Regions from separate parts of the Leclercia pneumoniae genome, predicted to be linked through region 2. Evidence: riboswitches for the same ligand, from Rfam matches in the RefSeq annotation. Region 2 holds a riboswitch; each other region holds the start of a gene.
What was found. A riboswitch is a leader RNA that binds a small molecule or an ion and turns the genes downstream of it on or off. The one in region 2 is predicted to bind thiamine pyrophosphate.

Region 1: another riboswitch for thiamine pyrophosphate. It lies ahead of thiM (hydroxyethylthiazole kinase); the one in region 2 lies ahead of thiB (thiamine ABC transporter substrate binding subunit).
Region 3: another riboswitch for thiamine pyrophosphate. It lies ahead of thiC (phosphomethylpyrimidine synthase ThiC); the one in region 2 lies ahead of thiB (thiamine ABC transporter substrate binding subunit).

The regions. Positions count from the first base shown of each region.
Region 1 is NZ_CP071383.1:2,827,553-2,834,837, reverse strand. Features, by position in the region: gene JZ655_RS13805 (pyridoxal phosphate-dependent decarboxylase family protein) at 1-690, opposite strand, end outside; gene JZ655_RS13800 (diaminobutyrate--2-oxoglutarate transaminase) at 709-2,094, opposite strand; TPP riboswitch at 2,449-2,545, shown strand; gene thiM (hydroxyethylthiazole kinase) at 2,582-3,352, shown strand; gene thiD (bifunctional hydroxymethylpyrimidine kinase/phosphomethylpyrimidine kinase) at 3,349-4,149, shown strand; gene fbaB (class I fructose-bisphosphate aldolase) at 4,333-5,385, shown strand; gene JZ655_RS13780 (mandelate racemase family protein) at 5,653-6,807, shown strand; gene JZ655_RS13775 (ABC transporter substrate-binding protein) at 6,841-7,285, shown strand, end outside.
Region 2 is NZ_CP071383.1:682,695-689,979, reverse strand. Features, by position in the region: gene JZ655_RS03230 (hypothetical protein) at 1-265, shown strand, start outside; gene JZ655_RS03225 (sugar efflux transporter) at 454-1,632, opposite strand; gene sgrT (glucose uptake inhibitor SgrT) at 1,734-1,886, opposite strand; gene sgrR (HTH-type transcriptional regulator SgrR) at 1,974-3,629, shown strand; TPP riboswitch at 3,666-3,765, shown strand; gene thiB (thiamine ABC transporter substrate binding subunit) at 3,797-4,780, shown strand; gene thiP (thiamine/thiamine pyrophosphate ABC transporter permease ThiP) at 4,756-6,366, shown strand; gene thiQ (thiamine ABC transporter ATP-binding protein ThiQ) at 6,350-7,051, shown strand; gene JZ655_RS03195 (DedA family protein) at 7,048-7,285, opposite strand, start outside.
Region 3 is NZ_CP071383.1:210,444-217,728, forward strand. Features, by position in the region: gene JZ655_RS00990 (HesA/MoeB/ThiF family protein) at 1-656, opposite strand, end outside; gene thiE (thiamine phosphate synthase) at 649-1,284, opposite strand; gene thiC (phosphomethylpyrimidine synthase ThiC) at 1,284-3,179, opposite strand; TPP riboswitch at 3,260-3,368, opposite strand; gene JZ655_RS01005 (Rsd/AlgQ family anti-sigma factor) at 3,422-3,919, opposite strand; gene nudC (NAD(+) diphosphatase) at 4,016-4,789, shown strand; gene hemE (uroporphyrinogen decarboxylase) at 4,830-5,894, shown strand; gene nfi (deoxyribonuclease V) at 5,904-6,575, shown strand; gene JZ655_RS01025 (YjaG family protein) at 6,617-7,207, shown strand.

The DNA of each region.
Region 1 (7,285 bases), 2.1 Mb from region 2:
CAGCTTCGCTTTCAGATCGTTCAGATCCATACGCGCGTACTGGTCGGTTTTCACCTGCAGTACGGACTGGTAACCCAGACCCATCAGCGCCATATTCTTCTGCACAGAGAAGTGGGCGCTGTCGGAGCAGAGAACGCGAATTTTACGCAGATCGCCTGTCAGCCCATCCTGCTGAATGGAGTGGCCCTGACGCGCGAAGAAAGCATCACGCGCCAGCATCAGCCCCATCAGGTTGCTCTGGGTGCCGCCGCTGGTGAAGACACCCGCGTCGCCAGCCTGGTAGCCCACCTGAGTACGCAGCCACTCGATCAGTTTCATCTCGATGATGGTGGCGGACGGGCTCTGATCCCAGGAGTCCATGCTCTGGTTGGTGGCGTTGATCAGGATCTCCGCCGCCTGGCTCACCACCAGGCTCGGGCAGTGCAGGTGTGCAACGCACTGGGGATGATGCACGGCCAGGCTGTCCTTCAGGAAGTATTCAACGGCGCGCGCAATAGCGGCTTCGTTGCCCAGCCCCTGCGGGCTGAAATCCAGCTGGATACGGTCACGCAGTTCCGCGACCGTTCTGCCTTTGTACATTTCCGGCTGCTGTAGCCACTGCTTTACCGCTTCGGTGCTCTGCGAAATCGCCTGCTGATAGGCTTCAATGCTTTGCGCCGAGGACGACAAAATCGGGTTTACATCTGACATCTTATCTCTCGTCTTCGGTTAAGCCGGGCGAACGCCCGCAGCAAGCAGCGCCTGCTCAAATTTATCCAGGAATACGTTCAGCTCTTGATCGCTGATCAGCAGAGAAGGCAGCAGACGCACAACGTTACCGTTACGGCCACCGCGCTCCAGAATCAGACCCGCTTCGAAGCACTTCTTCTGAATCAGGGCAGAGAGCTCGCCATCGCCCGGGAAGCAACCCAGCTGATCGGCGGCTTCATTTGGCTTAACGATCTCAATACCGATCATCATGCCCAGGCCGCGAACGTGGCCGATAACCGGATAACGTTTCTGCAGCTCAACCAGCTTCGCTTTCAGCCATTCACCCTGTGCAGCGACTTTGTCAGCGATGTTTTGCTCTTTCAGGATCTTAAGGGTGGTGAGGCCGGTTGCCATCGCCAGCTGGTTACCGCGGAAGGTACCGGTATGGTGACCCGGAGCCCAGGCGTCGAACTGCTTTTTGATACCCAGCACGGCCAGCGGCAGACCGCCGCCCACTGCTTTTGACATCACGACGATGTCTGGCTCAATACCCGCGTGTTCGAAGGCGAAGAATTTACCGGTACGGGCAAAGCCTGCCTGCACTTCGTCGAGGATCAGCAGGATACCGTGTTCCTGAGTCACTTTACGGATGCGTTGCAGCCACTCGGCCGGCGCCGGGTTCACGCCACCTTCGCCCTGAACGGCTTCCAGGATCACGGCAGCAGGTTTACGCACGCCGCTCTCAACGTCGTTGATCAGGTTTTCGAAGTAGTAGGTCAGTGCTTTCACGCCAGCTTCACCGCCAATACCCAGCGGGCAGCGGTACTCATGCGGGTAAGGCATGAACTGAACTTCAGGCATCATGCCGTCAACCGCTTCTTTCGGAGAGAGGTTACCGGTCACGGACAGTGCACCGTGAGTCATGCCGTGATAGCCGCCCGAGAAGCTAATGATGCCGCTACGACCGGTGACTTTTTTCGCCAGCTTCAGCGCTGCCTCAACGGCATCGGCACCGGATGGGCCAGTAAATTGCAGGCAGTACTCTTTGCCTTCGCCCGGCAGCAGGGAGAGCAGGTATTCAGAGAACGCGTCTTTCAACGGCGTTGTCAGATCCAGGGTATGTAACGGCAAGCCGCTGGTAATAACACTTTGGATGCTTTTCAGTACGTCAGGATGGTTGTGACCCAGCGCCAGGGTACCGGCGCCTGCCAGACAATCAAGATACTCTTTATTATCCGCATCCGTTACCCATACGCCGTCCGCCTTTGTGATCGCTAAAGGCAGTTTACGCGGATAACTTCTGACATTGGATTCCATTTCGGCCTGACGGGCCAGGTAGGTCTCGTTGGATTTATTGAAAGTAGAGGCATTCAAAGTATCAATACGGACTTTATCCGTCATCATATCACTCCTACAACCGCGGCACGTCAGGCGGCCCCGATTGAATCATTAGTTAAGAAAAATGAGAAACGTGGCAAAAATCGCGGCCAATATAGAGCCTTTTTTCGTGGGGCTCAATGGTTAATTGTTTAACGTTTTATTACTGGATACATAAATAGAAGAAAGGTACGCGAAACCCGCATGGTACCTGGGGTTGTCGGGTGGTCTGATGAGGTGCAAATTGACGGTTTTACCGAACCTTTACAAAATCAGTTAAGCGCAACGGAAATAGGCGAAAACGTTAAATCAGTAGATTTCAGCGCCGCAGAGGCAGTATTCTGAATAGCGATTTACGCACAGTAATTGCAACGTAATGATTTAAATGACTCGGGGTGCCCTTCTTTGTGAAGGCTGAGAAATACCCGTACCACCTGATCTGGATAATGCCAGCGTAGGGAAGTCAGATGCCCTTCACGGCTATCGCTTCTTCACGCAAGGCAGGAGCGATAACATGCAGCCTGACCTGCCCGAACACCTTCTTATTAACCACTTCCGCGACCGCGCACCGCTGACCCATTGTATGACGAACGATGTGGTGCAAACCTTCACCGCCAACGTACTGCTCGCGTTTGGCGCTTCGCCCGCGATGGTGATTGAGGCCGAAGAAGCCCAGCAGTTCGCTGCGATTGCCGATGCGCTGCTGATCAATGTCGGCACCCTGACGGTGCCCCGTGCTCAGGCGATGCGTTTGGCCGTCGAGAGTGCGCGGGCAGCGGGTAAGCCCTGGACCTTAGATCCCGTAGCCGTAGGCGCACTGGCGTTTCGCACGCAATTTTGCCAGCAACTGCTGGCGCTCAAACCCGCCGCCATTCGCGGCAATGCCTCTGAGATTATGGCCCTCGCCGGCATAAGCGCCGGTGGACGCGGGGTCGATACCACCGATACCGCCAGCAGCGCGCTGCCTGCGGCACAGGCGCTGGCGCGGCAGATGCACGCCATCGTGGCCGTGACCGGAGAGGTGGATTACATCACCGATGGCCAACGCACGAAGGAGGTCACCGGCGGCGATCCGTTAATGACCCGCGTAGTGGGGACAGGCTGCGCGCTCTCTGCGGTGGTGGCGGCCAGCTGTGCCCTGCCTGGCGATCGGCTTGATAACGTTGCCGCGGCCTGCGGCCTGATGAAACGTGCCGGAAGCGAAGCCGCTCAGGCAAGCCAGGGGCCCGGCAGCTTCGCCACTGCGTTCCTTGATGCCATCTGGCACCTGGAGGGGGCGGCATGAAACGGATTAATGCACTGACTATCGCCGGCACCGATCCCAGCGGTGGAGCGGGTATCCAGGCCGATCTGAAAACCTTTTCGGCGCTGGGAGCTTACGGCTGCTCGGTCATTACCGCGCTGGTGGCGCAAAACACCCGTGGGGTGCAGTCGGTCTACCGCATCGAACCCGATTTTGTGGCGGCGCAGCTGGAGTCGGTCTTCAGTGATGTTCGCATCGACACCACTAAAATCGGCATGCTGGCAGAGACGGATATTGTGGAAGCGGTGGCGGAACAACTCCGGCGACATCAGGTCAAGAGCGTGGTGCTGGATACGGTAATGCTGGCGAAAAGCGGCGATCCGCTGCTCTCTCCCTCGGCGGTTGCGACCCTGCGTAACAAATTGTTGCCGCAGGTCGCGCTTATTACGCCGAACCTGCCGGAGGCTGCGGCGTTGCTCGATGCTCCCCATGCGCGCAGCGAGCAAGAGATGAAAGAGCAGGGCAGAGCGCTACGGGCGTTGGGCTGCGAGGCCGTGTTAATGAAGGGCGGTCATCTGGATGATGCAGAAAGTCCCGACTGGTTATTCACGCGCGACGGCGAACTGCGTTTCACCGCCCCGCGGGTACACACCAAAAACACGCACGGGACCGGCTGTACTCTTTCGGCTGCGCTGGCGGCCTTGCGGCCCCGCCATGAGAACTGGGCCAGCACTGTACAGGAGGCTAAGCACTGGCTTTCCCGCGCCCTGGCCCAGGCAGATACCCTGGAAGTCGGGCAAGGCATCGGCCCGGTCCACCATTTCCACGCCTGGTGGTAGGGCGAGAGTGCATAACGGCGGCGTGTCACGCTGCCGTACCCGAATCGTGCCAGCAGATTGTCCTGAAAATCGGTCTTAAAAGTGGCAAAGATGTTCAGTCGGGACCAGGCTTACCCTGCCCATAAAAACATGGGTCCGGAAGACACGCGCCGACATGACGTCGGCACATAGGGGAGCAAAGTTATGACTGATATTACGCAGCTGCTTGGCAAAGATGCCGATAGCCTGTTACAGCACCGTTGTATGACCATTCCAGCCGACAACCTCTACCTGCCTGGCCACGACTACGTCGATCGCGTGATGATCGATAACAACCGCCCGCCTGCGGTGTTGCGCAATATGCAGACGCTGTATAACACCGGGCGTCTTGGTGGCACCGGATATCTCTCTATCCTGCCGGTAGACCAGGGGGTGGAACACTCTGCCGGGGCGTCGTTTGCCGCTAATCCACTCTATTTCGATCCGAAGAATATTGTGGAACTGGCGATCGAAGCGGGCTGTAACTGCGTGGCCTCCACCTATGGCGTGCTGGCCTCCGTCTCGCGCCGCTATGCGCACCGCATTCCTTTCCTTGTGAAACTCAACCACAACGAAACCCTGAGCTATCCTACGGAATATGACCAGACGTTGTATGCCAGCGTGGAACAGGCCTTCAATATGGGGGCCGTGGCGGTAGGGGCGACCATTTACTTTGGCTCTGAACAGTCGCGTCGCCAGATCGAAGAGATCTCAAGCGCCTTTGAACGTGCGCACGAGCTGGGGATGGTCACCGTCCTGTGGGCCTATCTGCGTAACAATGCGTTCAAAAAAGAGGGCACCGACTATCACGTATCTGCCGACCTTACCGGCCAGGCCAACCACCTGGCGGCGACCATTGGTGCGGATATCGTGAAGCAGAAAATGGCCGAAAATAACGGTGGCTATACGGCGGTGAATTACGGGTATACCGACGAACGGGTCTACAGCAAGCTGACCAGCGATAACCCGATTGACCTGGTCCGTTACCAACTGGCGAACTGCTATATGGGCCGCGCTGGCTTGATCAACTCTGGTGGTGCTGCAGGCGGCGAGACCGACCTGGCCGACGCGGTACGTACGGCGGTTATCAACAAGCGTGCGGGCGGTATGGGGCTGATTCTGGGCCGCAAAGCCTTTAAGAAATCGATGGCCGACGGCGTGAAGCTGATCAACGCCGTGCAGGATGTCTACCTGGACAGCAAGGTCACCATCGCCTGATACCCCTCTCCAGACCCTCTTCCCGACGGGAAGAGGGTTGCTCGAAACTGCTTTTCATTTCATTCAAACATCCTTCCCGATCGACATCACAGTTCACCTTTCTTTTGTGAAAACTGTCACTCGTTGCCGTGCATATGCCCAAAAAATGGCCGATGCTTAGCGGAATTTGTCTAAGGCAGCGGACGAATTTTGCGCTTAAAGTTACTTTCGAAACAGCTTTTCAAAATACAAAGTCGCTCTGAACCTCTGTAGTTTTAAGGACTGAAAATGAAAATCGAATCTGTCAATGTCACCGTCTTCCAGTATCCCACGCGCCGCGTCTCTGACACCGCCGGGCATTCGCACCCGGGGCCAGAGAGCCTGGCAAAAATGGCGATGCTGACGATTACCGCAGACGATGGCACCCAAGGGTACGCGTTTGCACCGCCGGAAGTGGTGCGCCCTTTTGTGGTCAACACCTTCTTTCGCAAGGTGATGATCGGCCAGGATGCGTTTAATCGCGAGCGCATCTGGCAGGACCTGGCGCACTGGCAGCGCGGCAGCGCCCATCAGCTTAGCGAGCGTGCGCTGGGCTTCGTTGAACAGGCGCTGTGGGATCTGATTGGACGCAAACTGAATATGCCGGTGTGGAAATTGCTGGGCGGTTATCGCGATAAAGTGCCGGCCTACGGCAGCACCATGTGCGGTGATGACCTGCCGGGTGGCCTCTCCACCCCGGAGGAGTACGCCAGCTTTGCCGAAAAACTGGTGGCGCGCGGTTACAAAGCGATCAAGCTACACACCTGGATGCCGCCGGTCTCCTTCGCCCCGAACCCCAAAATGGATGTTAAAGCCTGCGCCGCCGTGCGTGAGGCGGTAGGGCCGGATATCGATCTGATGATCGACGGCTACCACTGGTATAGCCGGGCCGAAGCGCTGTACATCGGTAAAGAGCTGGAAAAGCTTAATTTCGCCTGGTTTGAGGAGCCGATGGAAGAGGAGAGCATGTCCTCCTACGTCTGGCTGGCAGAGAACCTCTCTATCCCCATCATCGGGCCGGAGAGCCTGGGCGGTAAACATCACAGCCGTGCCGACTGGGTGAAGGCAGGGGCGTGCGACATTCTGCGCGCCGGGTCAAACGGCGTGGGCGGTATTACGCCAACCCTGAAGGTGGCCCACCTGGCCGAGTCGTTTGGTATGGATTGCGAAGTCCATGGCAACGGGGCGGCAAGCCTGGCGGTGATTGGGGCAATCAAAAACTGCCGCTGGTATGAGCGCGGTTTATTGCACCCCTTCCTCGACTATGAGGAGCCCGCAGCGTACCTCAACAGCCTGGTCGACCCGATGGACGACGACGGCATGGTCAGCCTGCCAAACCGTCCGGGACTGGGCGAAGACATTAATTTTGCATATATCGAAGCCAATACCGTCAGCCACGACTGACAAATAAAAACGTACCCTACAGGCGATATATACATGAAACGATCTCCCTTAGCCGGCGCGTGCTTGCTCGCGCTCTCGCTGATGATGGGGAGCGGGGCGGCGTACGCAAAAACGCCGCCCGATCAGCTCATCATCGGCATGAATATGAACAACCTGCTGACGCTCGATCCGGCGGCGATGACCGGAAACGAAGTGGTGGGTATTGTGGTCAATCTCTATGATTCGCTGGTGGAGCTGGATCCGAATCAACTCACCAACGTGAAACCGGCCCTGGCGAAATCCTGGGATATTGCCCCGGACGGCAAAACCCTGACCTTCCATTTGCGCGATAACGTCACCTTTCATTCCGGTAACCCGCTTACCGCCGAGGATGTCGTCTGGTCGATGCGTCGCCTGCTGCACCTGAATCTGGCCCAGGCCTCGGTGTGGAAATCCTACGGCTTTAGCAAGAAGAATATTGATCAGCAGGTGAGTGCGC
Region 2 (7,285 bases):
TGCGGCGTCATTTGCCCTGAATGTCGACGCCAGCAAGGTAACCATCTCAAATGTCGACAAAAAAGGGGTTAAAACCAATTTCGTCGCCACCGTCAATAACACGGCCCACCGTTGCTACGTAACCAAAGTCGGCGCGGCAAAATTATATGGCGTGATTCCATTAGGCGCTGAAGATACGGTATCCGATGCGATTTGTGCCGGCACTAATAACGGTACCAGTAATACCACCTGTGATGCGCTTTCCAGGAAAGCCGGTCGTTGTTAATAAAAGAGTCAAGGCTAGTGGAGATATTTCCCCCTCCGCTAGCCTCACGCCCTGCACAGGTATCAACAATAATAATGGCTCGTCGTTTTTTTAACCGTTAAATACTCTATTTACTTACGGCTCTTCATTATTCCCTTAATAAGAACCGCCATCCTGTTTTTATTCTTTCCCGAACCGCTTAATCACGGTCAGACATCTTTCACCCGAGAGGTGGTCGCTAAGGTCACCACCGAAATAGCCGCAATCGTCCAGTAAACCGCTGCATGTCCGTAGCTTTGGGCCAGAGCGCCCTGGATCATCCCCGCCATAATCACCCCCGTAGAGATGCTGTTTGTAAACAGGGTGGTGGCCGAGCCCGCCCGGCCGGGCATCAAATCCTGGAACCAAAGCATCCCTATCCCGGCAACGATCCCGATAAAAATGGCATTAAACAGCTGGAGCGCCAGCAGCGCCTCACGGCTATGAAACAGAATTAACCCCACGTAAAACATCACCCCCGCCGCCACGGCAAGGGTCATCATTCGGCGTTTACCGAAGCGTTTTACGTAATATCCCGCCAGGATCATGGCCGGGATCTCAAGCCCCGCGGCCGTGCCCATCAAAATACCCGCCAGCTTATCCGGCAAACCCAGATCGCTGCTGATCCACAAAGGCATATCAATGATATACATGGTGTTACAGGTCCACATTAGCGTCGAGGCGATAAACAGCAGGCGGACATTTTTGTTATGCCAGCCGCTCACCTGAGACACCGGGGTATCCACCGTCTGCTCTACCCGAGCGACAGAGGGCAGCGCAAAGGCGATAAGCCCCAGACTGATGGCGAAGATTGCCGCCGCGATGGAGAACATGGCGGTAAAGCCGTAATTGAGGGCCAGCATAAAGGCCAGCGGCGGGCCGATTACCCACGCCAGCGAGAGCTGAGCACGCATCACCGAACTGAACATTACCACTTCCCGCGCGGAGTTGTCGGCGTATTCACGGGCCAGGGCAAAGAGCTGTGGCATGGCGGTGTTCGCCAGCGCCGCCAGCAGAACCCCGCAGGTAAGCAAAGTCATGTAATGGCGGTTAAATGCAAACAGCAGTGCGTTAGCAATGGCCATGGCGCAGCAGAAGAGGATCAATTTACGCCGGTCGCCCTGACTGTCGGAGCGCTTCGCCAGCCACAGGCTGACCAGAATCCCGGCGATGGCATTGACCGTGTAGAACAACCCTACCCAGAAAGGTTGCGCCCCGACTTCACGACTCAGGAACAGGCTTAAGGTCGGAGCCTGCAGCGCGCCGGCGACGCCCATCATAAACGCCACTATCATAAACGCGGCATAGACACCGTTGAGGCGGCGACCCATCGTCATTAACCAGAGCATGACCCTATCCTTAAGCGCAAAAGAAATGAAAAAAGCCAGCAGATAATAACTGCTGGCGTGGTGATTAGCACCAATACTCAGTCACACATGATCGAGGCGAGTCAGCGTTCAGAAGTCGGCGTTGTAACGTCCCACTGCATCAACTCTTCCAGTATTTTGAACCGTTGTGCTTCACACTGGCGGGCCAGCCAGGACACTCCCTTTGTCGCGGCAAAGTACTGTTGGAAAAACTGACGTGCGGTCGACTTCCTCATATTCACCTCCTCGCTTCATCGAAGAGAATTATTGGCTTAATATAGGGATTAATAAATTGCTGATTTTTTGTCAGGAGTTCCTCTTTTATGGCCTCTGGTCGCCTGCAACAACAATTCATCCGCCTGTGGCAATGCTGTGAAGGCCAGACCCAGGATACTACCCTCAGTGAACTGGCCGCGCTGCTTAACTGTTCGCGCCGCCATATGCGTACCCTGCTCAATACGATGCAGCAGCAGGGCTGGCTGAACTGGGAGGCCGAAGCCGGACGCGGTAAACGCTCGCGCCTCACGTTTTTGTATACCGGCCTAGCGCTACAGCAACAGCGGGCCGAAGACCTACTGGAGCAGGATCGGATCGATCAACTGGTGCAGTTAGTCGGCGATAAAGCTGCGGTACGGCAGATGCTGGTTTCTCATCTGGGCCGCAGTTTCCGCCAGGGGAAGCATATCCTGCGCGTCCTCTACTATCGGCCAATGAAAAACCTGTTGCCGGGTAGCGCATTACGTCGATCCGAGACCCACATGGCGCGGCAAATCTTCAGCGGGCTAACCCGCATAAATGAGGAAAACGGGGAACTGGAAGCCGATATCGCGCATCACTGGCAGCAGATTGCCCCCCTTCACTGGCGCTTTTTTTTACGGCCCGGCATCCATTTTCATCATGGCCGTGAACTGGAGATGAGCGACGTGATTGCCTCGCTCGAGCGCGCCAGAATGTTGCCGCTCTATTCCCACATCGTTAGCGTTCAGTCTCCTACCGCGTGGACGCTGGATATTCACCTCTCTGAACCAGACCGCTGGCTGCCGTGGCTGCTGGGTTACGTCCCCTCAATGATTCTGCCGCGTGAATGGGAATCGATGCCTAAGTTTGCCAGCCAACCCGTGGGGACAGGCCCCTATGCGGTGGTGCGCAATAACAATAATCAGTTAAAGATTCAGGCCTTTGACGATTACTTTGGCTATCGCGCGCTGATCGATGAAGTAAACGTCTGGGTATTACCCGATATCAGTGAAGAGCTGAGTCCAGGGCTGACGCTTGAGGGGCCGACCGAAGGGGAGAAAGCGGTAGAGAGCCGTCTGGAAGAGGGGTGCTATTACCTGCTCTTCGACGCGCGATCCCGACGCGGTGCCAGCCAGGAGGTCCGTCAGTGGATCAACCAGATCCTCTCTCCCGCTAAATTGATCTATCAGGCGGAAGCGCAGTACCAGACTTACTGGTTCCCCGCCTGGGGCTTGCTGCCTCGCTGGCACCATGCCCGGCCGGGATGTGGCGAAAAACCTGCAGGTCTTGAGAGCATTACCCTGACCTACTACCGTGAACACGTTGAACACCGGGTCATCGGCAGAATGATGAGCGCTATGCTGGCCGCCGAAGGGGTAAAACTGGAAATAGTGGAAGTGGATTATGACGAGTGGCATCGCGGCGATATCGTTAGCGATATCTGGCTAAATAGCGTGAACTTTACTCTGCCGCTCGATTTCTCGCTCTTCTCGCACCTGTATGAGGTGCCGCTGCTGCAAAACTGCATTCCCCGCGACTGGCAGCAAGACGCCGCCAAGTGGCGGGCGGGTGAGATGAACCTCGCGGTGTGGTGCCAGCATCTATTGGCACAGCAAGCGATGGTACCGCTTATTCACCACTGGCTGATGATTCAGGGTCAGCGCAGTATGCGTGGTCTGCGGATGAACACGCTTGGCTGGTTTGACTTTAAATCGGCGTGGTTTGCGCCGCCGGAGCCATAACACTTTCGTAATATTCACCAAATCATTACAATACTGCCGTTCTCAACGGGGTGCTGCGCGAAAGCGTGTGCTGAGAAAATACCCGTCGAACCTGATCCGGATAACGCCGGCGAAGGGATTTGAGGCTGTCACTCAAAATCCTTTGCCACTCAACATTGAGGTGCAAAGTGTTAAAAAAAGCTCTTCCCCTGCTGGCCCTGCTGGCGCTGCCTGCTTTCGCTAAACCCGTGCTGACGGTCTATACCTACGACTCCTTCGCCGCTGACTGGGGCCCTGGCCCGGTGGTCAAAAAAGCCTTTGAAGCCGACTGCAATTGTGAACTGAAGTTCGTGGCGCTGGAAGACGGGGTTTCCCTGCTCAACCGGCTGCGCATGGAAGGTAAAAACAGCAAAGCCGACGTCGTGCTGGGGCTGGATAACAACCTGCTCAATGCGGCCACCCAGACCGGATTGTTTGCCAAAAGTAATGTCCCAAACGATGCAGTGACTGTGCCGGGTGGCTGGAAAAATGACACCTTTGTGCCTTTCGATTATGGTTACTTCGCCTTCGTTTACGACAAAACCAAACTGCAAAACCCACCGAAGAGCCTGAAAGAGCTGGTTGAAAGCGATCAAAAATGGCGCGTGATCTATGAAGATCCCCGCACCAGCACGCCGGGTCTCGGTCTGCTGCTGTGGATGCAGAAAGTCTATGGCGATAAAACCCCGGAAGCCTGGCAAAAACTGGCTGCCAAAACGGTGACCGTCACTAAAGGCTGGAGCGAAGCGTACGGGCTCTTCCTGAAAGGAGAAGGGGACCTGGTGCTGAGCTATACCACCTCCCCGGCCTATCACATCATCGAAGAGAAAAAAGAGAACTATGCTGCCGCTGACTTTGCAGAAGGACACTACCTGCAGGTGGAAGTGGCTGCCCGCACCGCAGCCAGCAAACAGCCAGAACTGGCAGAGCAGTTCCTGAAGTTTATGGTCTCGCCGGCCTTCCAGAAGGCAATCCCGACCGGTAACTGGATGTACCCGGTGACCGATGTTGCGCTGCCTGAGGGCTTTAATAGCCTGGTCAAACCGAAAAATACGCTGGAGTTCACCCCGCAACAGGTTGCGGATAAGCGTGCTGGCTGGGTAAGTGAATGGCAACGCGCCGTCAGCCGTTAATCGCGGGCTGGCTCATACCGGGGCTGACGGCCGCCACGCTGTTGGTGGCTGTCGCTCTGGGCGCCTTTCTGTCGCTATGGTTCAGTGCGCCCGACGCCGACGTCTCTGCGCTGTGGCACGACAGTTATTTATGGCACGTCGTACGCTTCTCATTCTGGCAGGCCTTTTTGTCAGCCCTGCTCTCCGTCGCGCCCGCCATTTTGCTGGCGCGTGCGCTGTATCGCCGTCGTTTTCCCGGCAGGCAAGCCCTGCTGCGCCTGTGCGCCATGACGCTGATACTGCCCGTGCTGGTCGCCGTGTTTGGCATACTCAGCGTCTATGGCCGTCAGGGCTGGCTGGCCCAAATTTGTGCAGCGATCGGGCTGAACTGGCGCTTCTCTCCCTATGGCTTGCAGGGGATCTTACTGGCCCACGTCTTCTTTAATTTGCCCATGGCCACCCGCCTGCTCTTACAGGCGCTGGAGAACATTCCCGGCGAGCAACGCCAGCTTGCCGCCCAGCTCAATATGCGCGGCTGGTCCTTCTTCCGTTTTGTTGAATGGCCATGGCTACGCCGCCAGATCCTCCCTACTGCCGCGCTAATCTTTATGCTCTGCTTCGCCAGTTTTGCCACTGTGCTCTCACTCGGCGGCGGGCCGCAGGCTACTACCATTGAGCTGGCTATCTACCAGGCCCTGAGCTATGACTATGATCCTGGCCGGGCGGCGCTGCTGGCGATCATTCAGATGGTCTGTTGTCTGGCTCTGGTCTTACTGAGCCAGCGTCTGGGCAAAGCCCTCGCCGTAGGCACAAGTCAGCTCAGCGGCTGGCGCGATCCCCAGGACAGCCTGCGTAGCCGTCTGACAGACGCGCTGCTGATTACGCTGGCACTGCTGCTGCTGCTGCCGCCGCTACTGGCGGTCGTGGTGGATGGCCTTAACGGGAATCTTTTCAGCGTGCTGCAACAGCCGGTGCTCTGGCAGGCGTTAACGACCTCGCTACGCATTGCCGCAGGCGCCGGCCTGCTCTGCGTGATCCTGACCATGATGCTCCTCTGGAGCAGCCGTGAGCTCTATGCCCGGCAGGCCACCGCCGCAGGACAGCTGCTGGATTTGAGCGGCATGCTGATTCTGGCGATGCCCGGCATCGTACTGGCGACCGGCTTTTTCCTGCTGTTTACCCGCACCGTCGGGCTACCCGCCTCGGCGGACGGCATTGTCATCTTTACCAATGCGCTGATGGCCATCCCTTATGCCCTCAAGGTTCTGGAAAACCCGATGCGCGACCTCAGCGCCCGCTATACGCTGCTTTGCGGATCATTAGGGATGCAGGGGTGGCAACGGCTAAAGGTGGTGGAACTGCGCGCCCTGAAACGCCCACTGGCGCAGGCGCTGGCCTTTGCCTGCGTACTCTCGATTGGTGATTTTGGGGTGGTGGCACTGTTTGGCAATGACGATTTCCGCACCCTGCCGTTCTGGCTCTATCAGCAGATTGGCTCCTATCGCAGCCAGGACGGAGCCGTTACGGCGCTTCTGCTCCTGATGCTCTGCTTTGCCTTGTTTACCGTTATTGAAAAACTTCCGGGGCGTGATGCTAAAACTGACTGATGTGACCTGGCTTTACCAGCACCTGCCGATGCGTTTTACTCTCTCTGTGCCGCAGGGAGAGTCGGTTGCCATTCTCGGCCCAAGCGGTGCGGGGAAAAGCACCCTGCTCAATCTGATCGCCGGTTTTCTGCAGCCCGCCAGCGGGACAATCTTGATAGAAAACCGCGATCACACCTGGACGCCCCCTTCCCGGCGCCCGGTGTCGATGCTGTTCCAGGAAAACAACCTATTTACCCACCTGAGCGTTCGGCAGAACATCGGGCTGGGGATGCACCCTGGCCTGAAGCTCAATGTCGATCAACAGCGCAAACTTGCGGCCATCGCCGGCCAGATGGGCATTAGCGATCTGTTAGACAGGTTGCCAGGAGAGCTTTCCGGGGGGCAGCGCCAGCGCGTTGCTCTGGCGCGCTGCCTGGTGCGAGAACAGCCGATATTACTGCTGGACGAACCCTTTTCCGCCCTCGATCCTGCTCTGCGTCAGGAGATGCTATTGCTGGTCAAAGAGGTCTGCGAGCGTCAGCAGCTCACCATGTTGATGGTGTCGCATAGCGTGGAAGATGCGGCCCGCATCGCCAGACGTTCGATAGTCGTGGCTGACGGGCGTATCGCCTGGGACGGTGAGACCCGCGTGCTGCTTAGCGGCGACGCCAGCGCCTCGCATCTGCTGGGCATTGCGCGCGGTTAACGGCTCACGACCTTCAACAGAATCTCACCATAGACGGGCATCAGCGGGTGGCGAATAAGCGCCACCAGCGCCACCACCGCCACGCCCAGCAGCAGGGGTGCCAGCCACAGTAATCGCGATCGCGGCAGCCAGGCGCTCAGCTTATCGACGTTAGCCCTGGTGCTGCGCCAAAGACGCCAGCAGAGCCAGGCCGCCAGCCAAAGCAGCAATGCCGTTGCCAGCAGTAACCACTTA
Region 3 (7,285 bases), 470 kb from region 2:
AGCGCGTTATGTCCGGTGTTGATTCCGCTAAGCAGTTTGATGGCTTCCAGCGCCTGCAGCGTACCCATTACCCCCACGACCGGGCCAAGCACACCCGCCGTGCGGCAGTTGCGTTCAGGCTCGGCATCGTCCGGCCACAGGCAGCGATAACATCCCTGCGCCCAGGGTGGCGTGAGTACCATCATCTGCCCACCAAAGCCGACGGCACTGGCGGTGATTAACGGCGTATCGAGCGACACGCAGGCAGCATTGATTGCCTGGCGGGTGGACATGTTGTCGGTACAGTCGAGCACCACGTCGGCCAGGGCGACTTCATGCTGCAGGCTCTGTCCGCTTAGCCGCGCCTGGTGCGCGATCAATTCGATATTTGGGTTCAACTGATGGAGCCGTTGACGGGTTATCTCTGCCTTGGGCTGGTTGAGATCGTCAGGGGTAAAAAGGATTTGCCGCTGCAGATTGCTGAGATGCACCTCGTCATCATCGGCAAGCACCAGCGTGCCGACCCCGGCTCCCGCCAGGTAAAGGGCCGCTGGCGCACCTAACCCGCCCAGACCGACAATCAGTACCCGGCTGGCAAGCAGCTTTTGCTGCCCATCAATGGCGATATCCTCCAGTAATATCTGGCGGCTATAGCGCATAAAGTCGCGATCATTCATCGCCCACTCCTGCCAGCTTCAGAAGCTGTGCGGTAACGGCTTGCCAGTCTGCAGCCTGGGTGATGGCGCTTACGACCGCGATACTGCCTACGCCAGTCTCCAGCACCGCCGGGGCGCGCTCGAGGCTAATACCGCCGATGGCTACGGTGGGGTAGTCCCCCAGGCGGGCAATATGGCGAGCCAACTGGGTCAGTCCCTGCGGTGCTGAGGGCATCTGTTTGGTTTGCGTGGGGAAGACGTGGCCCAGTGCGATGTAAGAGGGACGGGCGGCCAGCGCCACGTCGATCTCCATATCATCGTGCGTGGAGACGCCCAGACGCAGCCCTGCGTGGCGAATGGCATTCAGATCGGTGGTTTCCAGATCTTCCTGGCCCAGGTGCACACCATAAGCCTGATGCTTTATCGCCAGCCGCCAGTAGTCATTGATAAACAGGCGGGCATCATAGCGCCGCCCGAGCGCAATGGCGGCCACCACATCGGCCTCTACCTCGTCATCGCGCTTATCTTTAATCCGCAGCTGAAGGGTGCGAACCCCAGCATCCAGCAGGCGCTCAATCCACTCAAGGCTATCGACCACCGGATAAAGCCCTAGCCGGTAGGGCACCGTTGGGAAATCGGGCTGGTACATTATGCCTCCTCTTTTTTGAGGTAGATTTCGCCGCCTTTGGCGCGGAAGGTTTCTGACATGTCTGCCATCCCCACTTCGATGGTCTGCGCGGCAGCGTAGTCACGCACCTCCTGACTGATTTTCATTGAGCAGAATTTCGGGCCACACATGGAGCAGAAGTGCGCCACTTTGCCCGACTCCTGCGGCAGGGTTTCGTCGTGATAAGCGCGGGCGGTGAAAGGGTCGAGCGCGAGGTTGAACTGGTCTTCCCAGCGGAACTCGAATCGCGCCTTCGACATCGCGTTATCGCGGATCTGCGCCCCCGGGTGGCCTTTCGCCAGGTCTGCAGCGTGCGCGGCAATTTTGTAAGTGATAAGCCCCTGTTTCACATCCTCTTTGTTGGGCAAGCCAAGGTGCTCTTTCGGCGTGACGTAGCAGAGCATCGCGCAGCCGAACCAGCCAATCATCGCTGCGCCAATGCCCGAGGTGAAGTGGTCGTAACCCGGTGCGATATCGGTGGTCAGCGGCCCTAAGGTATAGAACGGCGCTTCGTGGCAGTGCTCCAGTTCTTCGGTCATGTTGCGGCGGATCATCTGCATCGGCACGTGACCCGGGCCTTCAATCATCACCTGCACGTCATACTCCCAGGCGATTTTGGTCAGTTCGCCCAGGGTGTGCAGCTCGGCGAACTGCGCTTCGTCGTTGGCATCGCGAATGGATCCAGGGCGCAAACCGTCGCCCAGCGACAGCGAAACATCGTACGCCGCGCAGATTTCGCAGATTTCGCGGAAGTGTTCGTAGAGGAAGTTTTCCTGATGATGGGAGAGGCACCACTTGGCCATGATGGAGCCGCCGCGCGAGACGATGCCGGTGAGGCGTTTGGCGGTCATCGGTACGTAGCGCAGCAGCACGCCAGCGTGAATGGTGAAGTAATCCACGCCCTGTTCGGCCTGCTCCAGCAGGGTATCGCGGAACGCTTCCCAGGTAAGGTCTTCGGCAATGCCGTTCACCTTTTCCAGTGCCTGATAAATCGGGACGGTACCAATCGGCACCGGACTGTTACGCAGGATCCACTCGCGGGTTTCGTGAATATAGCGGCCGGTTGAGAGATCCATCACCGTATCTGCACCCCAGCGCGTAGACCAGACCAGTTTCTCTACCTCTTCTTCGATGGAAGAGGTGACCGCAGAGTTACCGATGTTGGCATTAACCTTCACCAGGAAGTTGCGGCCAATGATCATCGGCTCTGATTCCGGGTGGTTGATGTTGGCAGGGATGATCGCCCGGCCCGCCGCCACTTCGTCACGCACGAATTCGGGGGTGATGTTCTCCGGCAGATGCGCACCAAAACCTTCGCCCGGATGCTGGTGGCGCAGGACTTCACTGCGAATGCGCTCACGACCCATGTTTTCGCGAATGGCAATGAACTCCATCTCTGGCGTGACAATGCCCTGGCGCGCATAGTGCAGCTGAGTGACACATTTGCCTGGCCTGGCTCGTTTTGGCGTCAGCAGGCCAGTGAAGCGCAGTTCATCCAGACCGTCGTCGGCCAGACGCTCGTTGGTGTAATGTGAACTGCGAACAGTCAGCGCTTCGCTGTCGTTACGCGCCTCAATCCATGGCTGGCGCAGCTTTGCCAGTCCCTTCTGTACGTCGATGGCAATATCGGTATCGCCGTACGGGCCGGAGGTGTCATACACCGGTACGGCCTCGTTTTCCTCGAACTGCGGATTTTCTTTGCTGCCACCAATAAGCGTTGGGCTAAGCTGAATTTCACGCATCGGGACGCGAAGATCGGCTTGCGAGCCGGTGATGTAAATACGCTTAGAGTTCGGAAACGCGGTGCCTTCCAGCGTGTCGATGAAGTGTTGTGCTTGTGCGCGTTGTTCGCGGCGGGTCAGTTTAGTTGCAGACATAGCTCATTCCAAAAGTGAAGGACATGGCTTGTCAGACGACGGATGAAGCAAGAGAGACGATCGCCCGGGGGCGATGCGACAGCAGATTGACTCTTGTTCCCTTCGCAGGTATTAGCCTGATCAGGTTCCGCGGATCCCGAATTAACGGTCTCAGCCCGGCTTTCGCTCTGGGCACTCCGACAAGAAAAAGCTTCTGCAGTGCAGAAGCGGTGTAGATAAATTACGCGCTAACGGCTAATAACTCAAGCAGGCCGGGCGATGTGATCTTCGTTGCTGGCGGTCAGATCGTTATCCAGTGCCAGTGCGATCAGCTTATCCTCTAGCGTGAAGCGCTCTTCCAGTGCTTCACCCAGGTCGGACAGCGCCTGCTGAAACTCAAGATAGTTATCATGATCGATAGCGTTCTCAAGCGTGGAATCGTAGTAATCCATTATCTGCTGGGTGTTAGCTTCCAGCTGCGGATAAATTTTGGTGGCGGCTAATACCGGGGTATCGCCTTCCATTTCACCGATAATACGTTCATAAATATTAAAATGACCGTCGGACAGGTAATCCACCAGGCTTTGACAAAAATCATCGAGTGCCTTCTCGTTCAGGCGCATAAACGACTCTTTGCCAGGCTTAATGCCAACCAGATTGTAGTAGGCAACAAGAAGATGCTTGCGCACGTGTAGCCAGCGATCGACCAGGTTATTACTACCTCCAACGCGCTCTGTCAGGCTTTCTAGCTGGTTTAGCATGTTTGACTCCGCAAGGTTAAGATTAAAAGCTGCCCACCCAAAAATGTAATGATAATGTTACCAACATGCCTGTGAAGCGAAGGTAGTGCAATAGATATGGATCGTATTATTGAAAAATTAGATCGCGGCTGGTGGATCGTCAGCCATGAACAAAAATTATGGTTGCCTGCCGGGGAATTACCACACGGTGAGGCAGGAAATTTCGATCTTGTGGGGCAACACGCACTGCAGATCGGCGAATGGCAGGGCGATCCTGTGTGGTTGATCCAACAACATCGCCGTCAGGATATGGGATCGGTTCGTCAGGTGATTGATCAGGATGTCGGCCTGTTTCAACTGGCGGGACGCGGTGTGCAACTGGCGGAATTTTATCGTTCACATAAGTTCTGTGGCTACTGTGGGCATACCATGCAGCCGAGCAAAACCGAGTGGGCAATGCTCTGTAGCCACTGCCGCGAGCGCTACTATCCACAGATTGCGCCGTGCATTATTGTCGCTATCCGGCGGGAAGACAGCATCCTGCTGGCGCAGCATGCCCGTCACCGTAACGGAATACATACCGTGCTTGCCGGGTTCGTTGAAGTGGGCGAAACCCTGGAGCAGGCGGTGGCGCGTGAAGTGATGGAGGAGAGCGGGATCACGGTTAAAAATCTTCGCTATGTCACCTCGCAGCCGTGGCCATTCCCCATGTCATTGATGACCGCGTTCATGGCTGACTATGACGACGGTGAGATCGTGATTGACCCGAAAGAGCTGCTGAACGCCAGCTGGTATCGCTATGACGATCTGCCCTTGTTACCCCCAGCGGGAACGGTGGCGCGTCGGCTGATAGAAGATACCGTGGCAATGTGTCGGGCCGAGTATGAATGACGTGATACACTGAGGCCATGACGCTTAAGGAACTGCAACAATGACCGAACTGAAGAACGATCGTTATCTGCGTGCGCTGCTGCGCCAACCCGTTGATATCACCCCGGTATGGATGATGCGCCAGGCTGGCCGTTATCTGCCAGAGTACAAAGCCACCCGTGCTCAGGCCGGCGATTTTATGTCGCTGTGCAAAAATGCCGAGCTGGCTTGCGAAGTGACCCTCCAGCCGCTGCGCCGCTATCCGCTTGATGCTGCGATCCTCTTCTCGGATATTCTGACCATTCCGGATGCGATGGGCCTTGGCCTCTATTTCGAAACCGGTGAAGGTCCACGCTTCTCTTCTCCGATTAAAAACAGAGCCGACATCGATAACCTGCCCATCCCGGATCCGGAGCAAGAGCTGGGTTATGTGATGAACGCAGTGCGAACGATTCGTCGTGAGCTGAAGGGGGAAGTGCCCCTGATTGGCTTCTCCGGTAGCCCGTGGACGCTGGCGACCTACATGGTAGAAGGCGGTAGTAGCAAAGCCTTTACCCTGATCAAAAAGATGATGTATGCCGATCCGTTAGCCCTGCACGCACTGCTCGACAAGCTGGCGAAGAGCGTCACCCTCTATCTCAATGCGCAGATTAAAGCGGGTGCCCAGTCGGTGATGATTTTCGATACCTGGGGCGGCGTGCTTACCGGTCGTGACTACCAGCAATTCTCGCTCTATTACATGCACAAAATTGTGGATGGCCTGCTGCGTGAAAACGAAGGTCGTCGCGTACCAGTAACTCTGTTTACCAAGGGCGGCGGACAGTGGCTTGAAGCCATGGCGGAGACCGGTTGTGATGCGCTGGGCCTCGACTGGACCACCGATATCGCCGATGCGCGTCGTCGCGTGGGCGACAAAGTCGCGCTACAGGGCAATATGGATCCTTCCATGCTCTATGCGCCGGCTGCGCGTATTGAAGAAGAAGTGTCGACTATACTTTCTGGTTTCGGCCAAGGTGAAGGCCACGTCTTTAACCTCGGCCACGGTATTCATCAGGATGTACCGCCTGAGCATGCAGGCGTATTTGTGGAGGCGGTGCACCGGCTTTCTGCGCAGTATCATATTTAAGGAGTGGTTATGGATCTCGCGTCGCTACGCGCTCAGCAAATTGAACTGGCCTCATCAGTGATTCGAGAGGATCGTCTGGATACGGATCCTCCGCAGTACATTGGCGGGGCAGATGTCGGATTTGAGCAGGGTGGCGAAGTGACGCGGGCGGCGATGGTGATACTGAAGTATCCGTCGTTAGAGCTGGTGGAGTACAAGGTTGCGCGTATTGCCACCACCATGCCCTATATTCCGGGCTTCCTCTCTTTTCGCGAATATCCCGCGCTGTTGGCAGCGTGGGAGCAACTCTCACAAAAACCTGACCTGCTGTTTGTAGATGGACATGGCATTTCCCACCCCCGTCGCTTAGGCGTCGCCAGTCATTTTGGCCTGCTGGTCGATGTCCCCACTATCGGAGTCGCGAAAAAGCGCCTGTGCGGTAAGTTTGAGCCGCTCTCTGCCGAACCGGGCGCCCTGGCACCGTTGATAGACAAAAACGAACAGCTGGCATGGGTCTGGCGCAGTAAAGCGCGCTGCAATCCGCTGTTTGTGGCAACCGGGCATCGGGTCAGTACCGACACCGCCCTGGCATGGGTACAGCGCTGCATGAGAGGCTACCGTCTGCCCGAGCCGACGCGCTGGGCGGATGCCGTGGCATCAGGCCGTCCGGCATTTGTTCGTTGGCAGGAAATTCAGCCCTGATTCAGGTACACTGCGGCTAATTTCCGATTAGAGATCTCATCATGTTACAAAACCCGATTCATCTGCGCCTTGAGAAGCTGGAGAGCTGGCAGCACGTCACCTTTATGGCCTGTCTTTGCGAGCGCATGTATCCCAACTACGCCGTATTCTGCAAAGAGACGGCGTTTGGTGAGGGGCAGATCTATCGCCGCATCCTCGACCTGGTGTGGGAGACGCTGACGGTGAAAGATGCGAAGGTGAATTTTGACTCTCAGCTCGAGAAGCTGGAAGAGGCGATTCCTGCGGCAGACGACTACGAAGTCTATGGCGTCTATCCGGCTATTGATGCCTGCGTGGCATTAAGTGAACTGATCCACTCCCGCCTAAGTGGCGAAACGCTGGAGCATGCCATTGAGGTCAGTAAGGCCTCTATCACGACGGTTGCGATGCTGGAGATGACCCAGGAAGGGCGTGAAATGACCGACGAAGAGCTCAGAGCGAACCCGGCGGTTGAGCAAGAGTGGGACATTCAGTGGGAAATTTTCCGCCTGCTGGCAGAGTGCGAAGAACGCGACATTGAGCTGATTAAAGGTCTGCGCGCAGACTTGCGTGAGGCGGGTGAGAGTAATATTGGTATAAATATTAACCAGTGAGACAACAAAACGTGATTTAACGCCTGTTTTGTCATGCCTGCACTCTTCCCTTCTGCCCCCCGTCTGGTCTACATTTGG